DNA from 2 places in the Pseudonocardia sp. HH130629-09 genome. Region 2 is predicted to be linked to the other one. Evidence: riboswitches for the same ligand, from Rfam matches in the RefSeq annotation. Region 2 holds a riboswitch; the other holds the start of a gene.

Region 1 (4,229 bases), 170 kb from region 2:
GCGGTCGGCTCGTCGAGCCCGGCGAGCAGGTTGAGCAGCGTCGACTTGCCGCAGCCGGAGGCGCCGAGCACGCAGACGAACTCGCCGTCGCCGACCCGCAGGTCGATCCCGTTGAGCGCGGTCACCGCCCCGGGGCCGGTGCCGAAGGTCTTGGCGACCCCCGACAGCTCCACGGCCGTGTCGCGGGCCGGGGGGCGCCGGGTGGTGAGATCGACGGTCATCGGTGGTTCCCCTCGTCGGTCGGGATGGTCAGTTCGCGGCGGCGAGACCGGCCGGGTCCACGGCGGCCTCCCCGGAGCCGGTGCGGACCGCGTCGATCGCGGTCGGGGCGAGGAAACCGGTCAGGTTCGCCTCGCTCTGCGCGATGCCGGCGGTGACGGAGTCCTTCGCCAGCTGCGGGAAGGTCGAGGCGAGCGGGTCGGTGTCGAAGGACAGCTCGGTGAAGGCGCGGTCGAGGATGTTCGCGGCCAGGGGCTTGCCGGTGATCTCGCCGATCGCGGCGTTGGAGACGGTCTTGGCCTGCGCCGGGTCGCTGCGGATGAAGGAGATGGCGGCCTGCTCGCCGCGCAGGATCGCCTCGACGGTCTGCGGGTGCTGCTGCAGGAACTCGGTCCGGGCGATGACGACGGTGGTCGGGAAATTGCCGTCCGGCCACAGGGACTTCTCGTCGACCAGCACCTTCGCGCCGGCGTCGACCAGGCGCGAGCTCCACGGCTCGGGCAGCCACCCGCCGGCGAGCTTGCCCTGCTTGAACAGGTCGAGGGTCTGCGGGTTGTCGATGTTCTGGACGGTCACCGCGTCCGGGCCGTCCCCGATCGGGAGGTTGTTCTCCTTGAGCCAGGTCTTGAAGGCGATGTCCTGGGTGTTGCCCAGCTGCGGCGTCGCGATGATCTTGCCCTTGAGCTGCTCGGGCGAGGTGATGTCCGGGCTGGTCACCAGCTGGGCCCCGGCCGAGGTGGAGCCGGCGACCAGGCGCACGGCCTCGCCGTTCGACTTGGTGAAGGCGTTGATCGCCGGGCCGGAGCCGATGAACGCGACGTCGATCGAGCCGCCGAGCAGGGCGTTGACCTGGTCCGGGCCGGCGTTGAAGGTCTGGGTGGTGAGCTTCGTGCTGCCCAGCTCCTTGGCGAACAGGCCCTGCTTCACCCCGACCAGCGCGGGGGCGTGGGTGATGTTCGGGAAGTAGCCGACGCGGACCTCGGCGGCGGGGGAGGTGGCACCTGCGGCGGTGGTGCTCTCGGCGGCGCGGGAGCAGCCGGCCATGAGTCCGAGCGCGGTCAGCAGCGCGAGCAGGACGGCGGCGGTGCGCACCCGGGAGCCGGGGCGCAGGACGTGCGGGGACATCGCGGGACGGGGTCCTTCCGTGGTGGGCGGTGGGCGGTCGGGACGACCGCGGCGCGCCGGGTCCGGCCGGCCGGGACGGCGTGCCGGGATGCAGGACGGGTGGCGGGCCGGACTGGTGCCGGCGGGCGGTCCCGATTCCGGCGGATGCGTCGGACGCCGGACGTGTGGCGTTACCGTCCGTGGGAGAGCGGGGACCGGTACGGCTCGGTCAGCGACAGAGCTCGCTGTAGGCGGGGGCGCGCCGGCTCGGCCAGAACGGCTCGAGGCCGGTCGGACGCACCGGCACCGCACGCCGTGCGGCTCGGGCCGGCTGGTGGGGGGAGGGCTCGGTCGCACCCTCTGCGAACCGGTGGGGGCGCGAGGGCGTCCGTCGGCTCGTCGTCACCCGACCAGGGTGCGTCGTGGTCACCTCCCCGGACAACCTGGTGTCCACCCCCCAGGAAAGCGACCGGCTTGTCCGGACAGGTCGGGCCGGTTCGGCGTCCCGATTCCGCCGGTCGGGAGCTTCGGTGCGGCGGGCATCACTGGGCCGGCTCCGCGGGTTGACACCATCGGGCACGGGCTCCCTACAGTCGGGGTGCACACCATCCGGAGCGGCCGAGAGACCCGGCTCGACGACGCCGCAGCAACCCCCCGCAGCAGCGGGTGCGGGTGCTCCAGCCGGGTTCGATGGAGGAGATCATGCGGTCGATCGCGGAGCAGGTTCGCGGCGCGCACCACCCTCGGTACCGGCGCCACGTCGACCTGATGCGGGTGGCCGGCGCGACCTGTCGGGCCTGACACCGCCCCGTCCCGCGCTGCGCGTCGCCCGTCGGCGCCCCGCCGGCGGTGGCGTCCGCCCCCATGACGTCCCACCCGTTCCGTCGCACCCCCGTGCGACGAGGAAGCGATGCCCTCATGTCCACAACGGACACCTCAGGCCGGCCGCTGCACCTGGCCGTCGCGCTCGACGGCGCCGGCTGGCACCCCGCCGCCTGGCGCGAGCCCGGCGCCCGGCCCGGCGAGCTGTTCACCGCGCGCTACTGGGCCGGCCTCGCCCGCACCGCCGAGCGCGGGCTGCTCGACCTGCTCACGATCGAGGACGGGTTCGGCCTGCAGTCCGGGGACCACCTCCACGGGGAACCGCGACGTACCGACCGGGTCCAGGGACGCCTCGACGCCTCGCTGGTCGCCGCCTTCCTCGCCCCGCTGACGTCGCGGATTGGGCTTGTCCCGACCGTCACCACCACCCACACCGAGCCGTTCCACGTCGCGTCGGCGCTGGCCACCCTCGACCACGACAGCCACGGCCGTGCCGGCTGGCGGGTGCAGACCTCGGTCCGCGCCGACGAGGCCGCCCACTTCGGCCGCCGCACCGTCCCCGGGCTGCGTCGCGCCGATCTCGACACCGCGGCCGGCCGCGCGCTGGTCGCCGAGCTGTTCGGGGAGGCCGCCGACGTCGTCGAGGTCGTGCGCCGGCTGTGGGACTCCTGGGAGGACGACGCCGAGATCCGCGACGCGCTCACCGGGCGCTTCGTCGACCGCGACAAGCTGCACCGGGTCGACTTCGCCGGGGAGCACTTCGGCGTCGCCGGCCCCTCGATCGTGCCGCGCCCGCCGCAGGGCCAGCCGCTGGTCCTGTCACTGGCCCACGGCTACGAGCCGGCGTTGCTCGCCGCCCGGGTCGGCGACGTCGTGGCCACCACCCCGCACGACGCCGACGACGCCGCCCGCATCGTCGTCCAGGTCCGCTCCGCCGAGGCCGCGGCGGGCCGCACCGCACCGCCGCTGCGCATCCTCGGCGACGTGGTCGTGGTGCTCGCCGACACCCAGCGCGCCGCCCGCGAGCGGCTCGCCCGGCTCGACGCACTCGACCCGCTCTCCTCCGACGCCGCGATCCTCGCCACCACCCCCGCCGGGCTCGCCGACACCCTGCTGTCCTGGCGCCGCGCCGGGCTCGACGGCTACCGGCTGCGCCCGGCCGTCCTGCCGACCGACCTCGACGCCGTCGTCGACGGCCTGGTCCCCGAGCTGCAGTCCCGCGGCGCGTTCCGCACCGCCTACGGCGAGACCATCCTGCGCGAGCGCTTCGGGGTGCCCAGACCCGCCAGCCGCTACGCCGCCGGGGCCGGGTCCGCCGTCGTCCCGACCTTCTCCGGAGCGACCGCATGAGCAACAGGAAGCAGATCGTGCTCGGCGCCTACTTCCCGGGCGTCAACCACGACACCGTCTGGAGCGACCCGGCCTCGGGCAGCCACATCGCCTGGGAGTCGTTCGAGCACTGGGCGCGCACCGCCGAGCGTGGGCGCCTCGACCTGCTCTTCCTCGCCGAGGGCCTGCGGCTGCGCACCCGCGGCGGGGAGATCTTCGACCAGGACGTCGTCGGACGCCCGGACACCTTCACCGTGCTCGCCGCGCTGGCCGCGGTCACCGAGCACATCGGTCTGGCCGGGACGATCAACTCCACCTTCAACGAGCCCTACGAGCTGGCCCGCAAGTTCGCGACGCTGGACATCCTCTCCGGCGGGCGCGCGGCGTGGAACGTCGTCACCAGCTCCGACGCCCCCACCGGCGAGAACTTCCGCCGCGGCGCCTACCTCGGCCACCACCAGCGCTACGAGCGCGCCGGGGAGACCCTCGCCGCGGTCCGGGCGCTCTGGGACTCCTGGGGTTCCGACGCCGTCGTCGCCGACCCCGCGTCGGGCACCTTCCTGCGCGACGGCCACGTCGGCGACTTCGCGGTCTCGGGCAACCAGTTCGACATCGCCGGGCGCTTCACCACCCCGCGCAGCCCGCAGGGCCACCCCGTCGTGCTGCAGGCCGGGGAGTCCCCGGCCGGTCGCGACTTCGCCGCCGCGTCCGCCGACGCGATCTTCTCCCGGTACCAGAAGTTCGACGAGGCCCGC
Region 2 (4,229 bases):
GTGGGGCTCGTGCGCGGGATGGAGCTGGGGTGGCCGGAGCTGCGCCTGCAGGTCCTCGGCCCGGTCCACCCGCCCCTGACGGTTGACGGCGGCGACGGGACCGCGGTGAACGACATCTCGCTGCTGCTGCGCGCCACCACCCCGGCCGCGACGATCCTGCTGACCGGCGACGCCGAACTGGTCGCCCAGGACGACCTGCTCCACTCCGGGGTCGACCTGCGGGCCGACGTCCTGAAGATGCCCCACCACGGGTCCCGCAAGGTGGTCCCGGACCTGATCACCGCCGTCGCGCCGCGTGCGGCGGTGATCAGCGTCGGCAACGGCAACAGCTACCGGCACCCCAACCCGGAGCTGGTGGACCGACTGGCCGGGCGGGCATCGTGGTCGCACGCACCGACCGGTCCGGTGACCTGGCCCTGACCGGCGACGACCCGGCCGGGCTGACGGTGGTCGCGCGTGGCGACCCCCGTCCGGCTCCCGGCCGGCGGGGCCGGTCAGCCCCGGTTCGCCAGCGCCTCGCGGACCGCGGAGGACGTCGACGGCACGGTCGCCGTCGGGCCGACCTCGCCGGAGACGGCGTCGAGGGTCTTGAGCCCGTCACCGGTGATCATCAGGACGGTCTCGGCGTCGGGGTCGAGCGCCCCGGCCTCGAGCAGCTTCTTGATGGTCGCGATGGTGACCCCGCCCGCGGTCTCGGCGAACACGCCCTCGGTGCGGGCCAGGAGCCGGATGCCGGCGACGACCTCCTCGTCGGACACGTGCCCGACCGAGCCGCCGGTGCGGCGCACCGAGTCGAGGACGTACGGACCGTCGGCCGGGTTGCCGATCGCCAGCGAGCGCGCGATGGTGTCCGGCTTCTGCGGCTGGATCACGTCGTGACCGGCCTCGAAGGCCCGCGCGACCGGCGAGCAGCCGGTGGCCTGGGCACCGAACACGGTGTACGGGGTGGGCTCGACCAGACCCAGGGTGCCGAACTCGGTGAACCCCTTGTCGATCTTGGTGAGCTGGGAGCCGGATGCGACCGGGACGACCACCTGCTGCGGGAGCCGCCAGCCGAGCTGCTCGGCGACCTCGTAGCCCAGGGTCTTCGAGCCCTCGGCGTAGTACGGGCGGACGTTGACGTTCACGAACGCCCAGTCCTCGTGCTCGGCGGCCAGCTCGGTGGCGAGCCGGTTGACGTCGTCGTAGTTGCCGTCGACGGCGAGCAGGGTGCCGCCGTAGACCGCGGTGGTGACGATCTTCGCCTGCTCCAGGGAGGACGGGACCAGCACGACCGAGTCCCAGCCGGCGCGGGCGGCCGCGGCGGCCACGGCGTTGGCGAGGTTGCCCGTGGAGGGGCAGCACAGCACCGAGAAGCCGAGCTCACGGGCAGCGGCGAGCGCGACGGCGACGACGCGGTCCTTGAACGAGTGCGTCGGGTTACCCGTGTCGTCCTTGATCCAGATCTTGCGGACGCCGAGCGCGCGGGCCAGGTTGTCGGCCTCGATCAGCCGGGTCAGGCCGGGCTCGGTGTTCGCGTGCTGCTCGACGGTCGAGGGGACCGGCAGCAGGTCCTTGTAGCGCCAGATCGACTTCGGGCCGGCCTCGATGGAGGCGCGGGTGACCGTCGGGAAGTCGTAGGCCACCTCGAGGGGGCCGAAACAGCGCGGACACGCGAACTCCGCGGCGAGCGGGGTCTCGTGGCGGCACTCGCGGCACGCGAGAGCGCGCGCGGAGCCCAGGTCGTAGGCAGAGGTGGTTTCGGGCGCAGCAGTGAGAGTCACGAGATCTCCTCATCTGTCCCGCCGGAGGTGGCGGGCCGGAATTGGCACCGTGTTCGTCGACGTCCTCGCCGCGCGGAAGGCGCAGGTCTGGGCGGATCGTCGTGCGACGCCGGTTGCCGGGGCTTCAACGGGCCGTTCCCTCTGCCCCTCTGGATGAGCCATATGCGGTTGTGGTGCTCCGGACGCCGAGCGCCGGAACCGACGACGACGGTACGCGAACGGGGCACCGCACCGCCAGGCGAGGTCGTCGTGCCGGGACGCGGCTCACCCGTTGTCAGGGGTGTGGGCCACCATGGGGGTGTGAGCAGCACGAGCGAACCGGGCCCGCTGCAGCTGGTCGTCGGGGACGAGGAGTTCCTGGCCGAGCGGGCGGTGTCCGACCTGGTCCGGCGCGCCCGGCAGCGCGATCCGGAGACCGAGCTGCGCCGCTTCCGCACCTCCGAGGTTGCCCCCGGCGAGCTCGCCGGGCACCTCAGCCCCTCGCTCTTCGCGGAGGGCAGGGTGATCGTGCTCACTCATGGCCAGGATGCGAACAAGGACATGACCGCAGCCCTCGCCGACTACGTGAAGGACCCGGCCGACGGGATCGTGCTGGTGGTCCAGCACGCCGGGGGGGCGAAGGGCAAGGCGGTCCTGGACCTGATGCGCAAGGCCGGGGCGCACACCGTCACCTGCAACCGCATCACCCGCGCCGACGAGCGGTCGGACTTCGTGCGCGACGAGGTGCGCCGCCACGGGGGCACGATCACCCCCGGTGCGCTCGCGGTACTGGTCGAGGCGGTCGGGTCGGACCTGCGGGAGCTGGCGGCCGCGGCCGGACAGCTCGTCGCGGACACCGGCGGCGCCGTGGACGAGGCCGGGGTGCGGCGCTATCACCGCGGCCGGGCCGAGTCCTCCGGCTTTGCGGTGGCCGACGCGGCGGTCGCGGGGGACCGGCGGGCGGCGATGGAGGCGCTGCGGTGGGCGCTGGTGCTCGGTGTCCCGCACGTCCTGATCGCCGACGCGCTCGCGGACTCGGTGCGCACCCTGGCCAAGGTCGGCTCGGCCGGGCGGGGCGACCCGAACCGGCTGGCCGGTGAGCTGGGCATGCCTCCGTGGAAGATCCGCAAGGCACAGCAGACGGTCAGGCAGTGGCGTCCGGAGCAGCTCGCCGACGCCATCGCGGCGACCGCCCGGGTGAACGCCGACGTCAAGGGCGTCGCCGCGGACGCGGGGTACGCGTTGGAGCGGGCGGTGCTGGCGGTCGTGTCCGCCCGCACCCCGCGCTGAGCCCCGCACCTCGCACCCTGCGCCCGCAGCGCATGGACGGGCCCCGGCCCGCGGCCGTGACCGGTCCGGGAAAGCGATCGGTCGAGGGACGTGTCCGGTGCGGGTACACGAGCGGTCCTGGAACACGAGAGGTCCGGGGACACGAGCGGTCGGGGGTCACGAAAGGTCCGGGAAACACGACGACGGCGCCGCCCCGATGGGGCGGCGCCGTCGTGGGGGAACCGGGGCGGCTCAGGCCTGGACGTCGTTGAGACGCTTGGCCAGGGCCGACTTGCGGTTCGCCGCCTGGTTCTTGTGGATGACGCCCTTGCCGGCCGCCTTGTCGAGGGCCTTGGCCGCCTTGCGCTGCAGCTCCACGACGTTGTCGGCGCCGGAGTCGGCGGCCTCGCGGAAGTGGCGGATCGCGGTCTTGACCGACGACTTCACCGACTTGTTGCGCTGCCGGCGCTTTTCGTTGGTCTTGACACGCTTGATCTGCGACTTGATGTTGGCCACGTCTGCCTCTGGTCTTCCTGCCTGCTGGTCGGCTGGTCTTGTGTACGTCCGGGTCCGCTCCGGCGGCACCGAACAGCATCACTGGAGAGAGGGTCCAGGCCGTTTCGGGCGAGCACGCCGAGCGCTCGACGCACAAGGTTACCAGTGGCGTCCTCGCCCCCTGTTCCGGGTCACCAGACGCGGTAGGGCAGGAACTTCCCGTTCAGCGTGATCACGGCCCGGTCGCCCTTCGGGTCGGCGACGCGCTGCAGGTCCAGCTCGAAGTCGATCGCGGACACGATGCCGTCGCCGAACTCCTCGCGGACCAGCTCGGAGATCGTCGTGCCGTACACCTGCACCATCTCCGAGAGGCGGTAGACCAGCGGGTCGGTGAGGTCCACCGCGGCCGCGCCGCGCTCCGGCGGGAGGGTGAGGGCGTCGACGACGTCGTCGTCCAGGTCCAGCAGGGAGCCTGCGGCCTCGGCCTGCTCGCGGGTCAGCGTCTGCTGCCCGAGCAGGGCCGAGGTGGACCACTCCAGCGAGCGGCCCAGTGCCTCGGCGATCTTGTCCCAGGTCAGGCCCAGCTTCTTCTTCCTGGCGAGCACGACACGCGCCGCGCTCAGCCGGTCGAGCGGGGGGACGGGGGTGACCGACACGGTGACTCCTCCGGGTTGGGGACTCGACTCCTGGCCGTTCGATCGTGCGCGATCGGCCGCGTCGGGG

Evidence for each region. A riboswitch is a leader RNA that binds a small molecule or an ion and turns the genes downstream of it on or off. The one in region 2 is predicted to bind S-adenosylmethionine.
Region 1: it holds a riboswitch for S-adenosylmethionine, as region 2 does, so the genes downstream of both, XF36_RS35705 (putative leader peptide) here and thrC (threonine synthase) in region 2, are expected to answer to the same signal.

The regions. Positions count from the first base shown of each region.
Region 1 is NZ_CP011868.1:3,866,753-3,870,981, reverse strand. Features, by position in the region: gene XF36_RS17755 (ABC transporter ATP-binding protein) at 1-221, opposite strand, end outside; gene XF36_RS17750 (ABC transporter substrate-binding protein) at 250-1,344, opposite strand; SAM riboswitch class I at 1,926-2,020, shown strand; gene XF36_RS35705 (putative leader peptide) at 2,014-2,124, shown strand; gene XF36_RS17745 (LLM class flavin-dependent oxidoreductase) at 2,242-3,495, shown strand; gene XF36_RS17740 (NtaA/DmoA family FMN-dependent monooxygenase) at 3,492-4,229, shown strand, end outside.
Region 2 is NZ_CP011868.1:3,694,073-3,698,301, reverse strand. Features, by position in the region: gene XF36_RS16930 (ComEC/Rec2 family competence protein) at 1-420, shown strand, start outside; gene thrC (threonine synthase) at 495-1,763, opposite strand; SAM riboswitch class I at 1,770-1,923, opposite strand; gene holA (DNA polymerase III subunit delta) at 2,064-3,032, shown strand; gene rpsT (30S ribosomal protein S20) at 3,264-3,527, opposite strand; gene cynS (cyanase) at 3,698-4,162, opposite strand.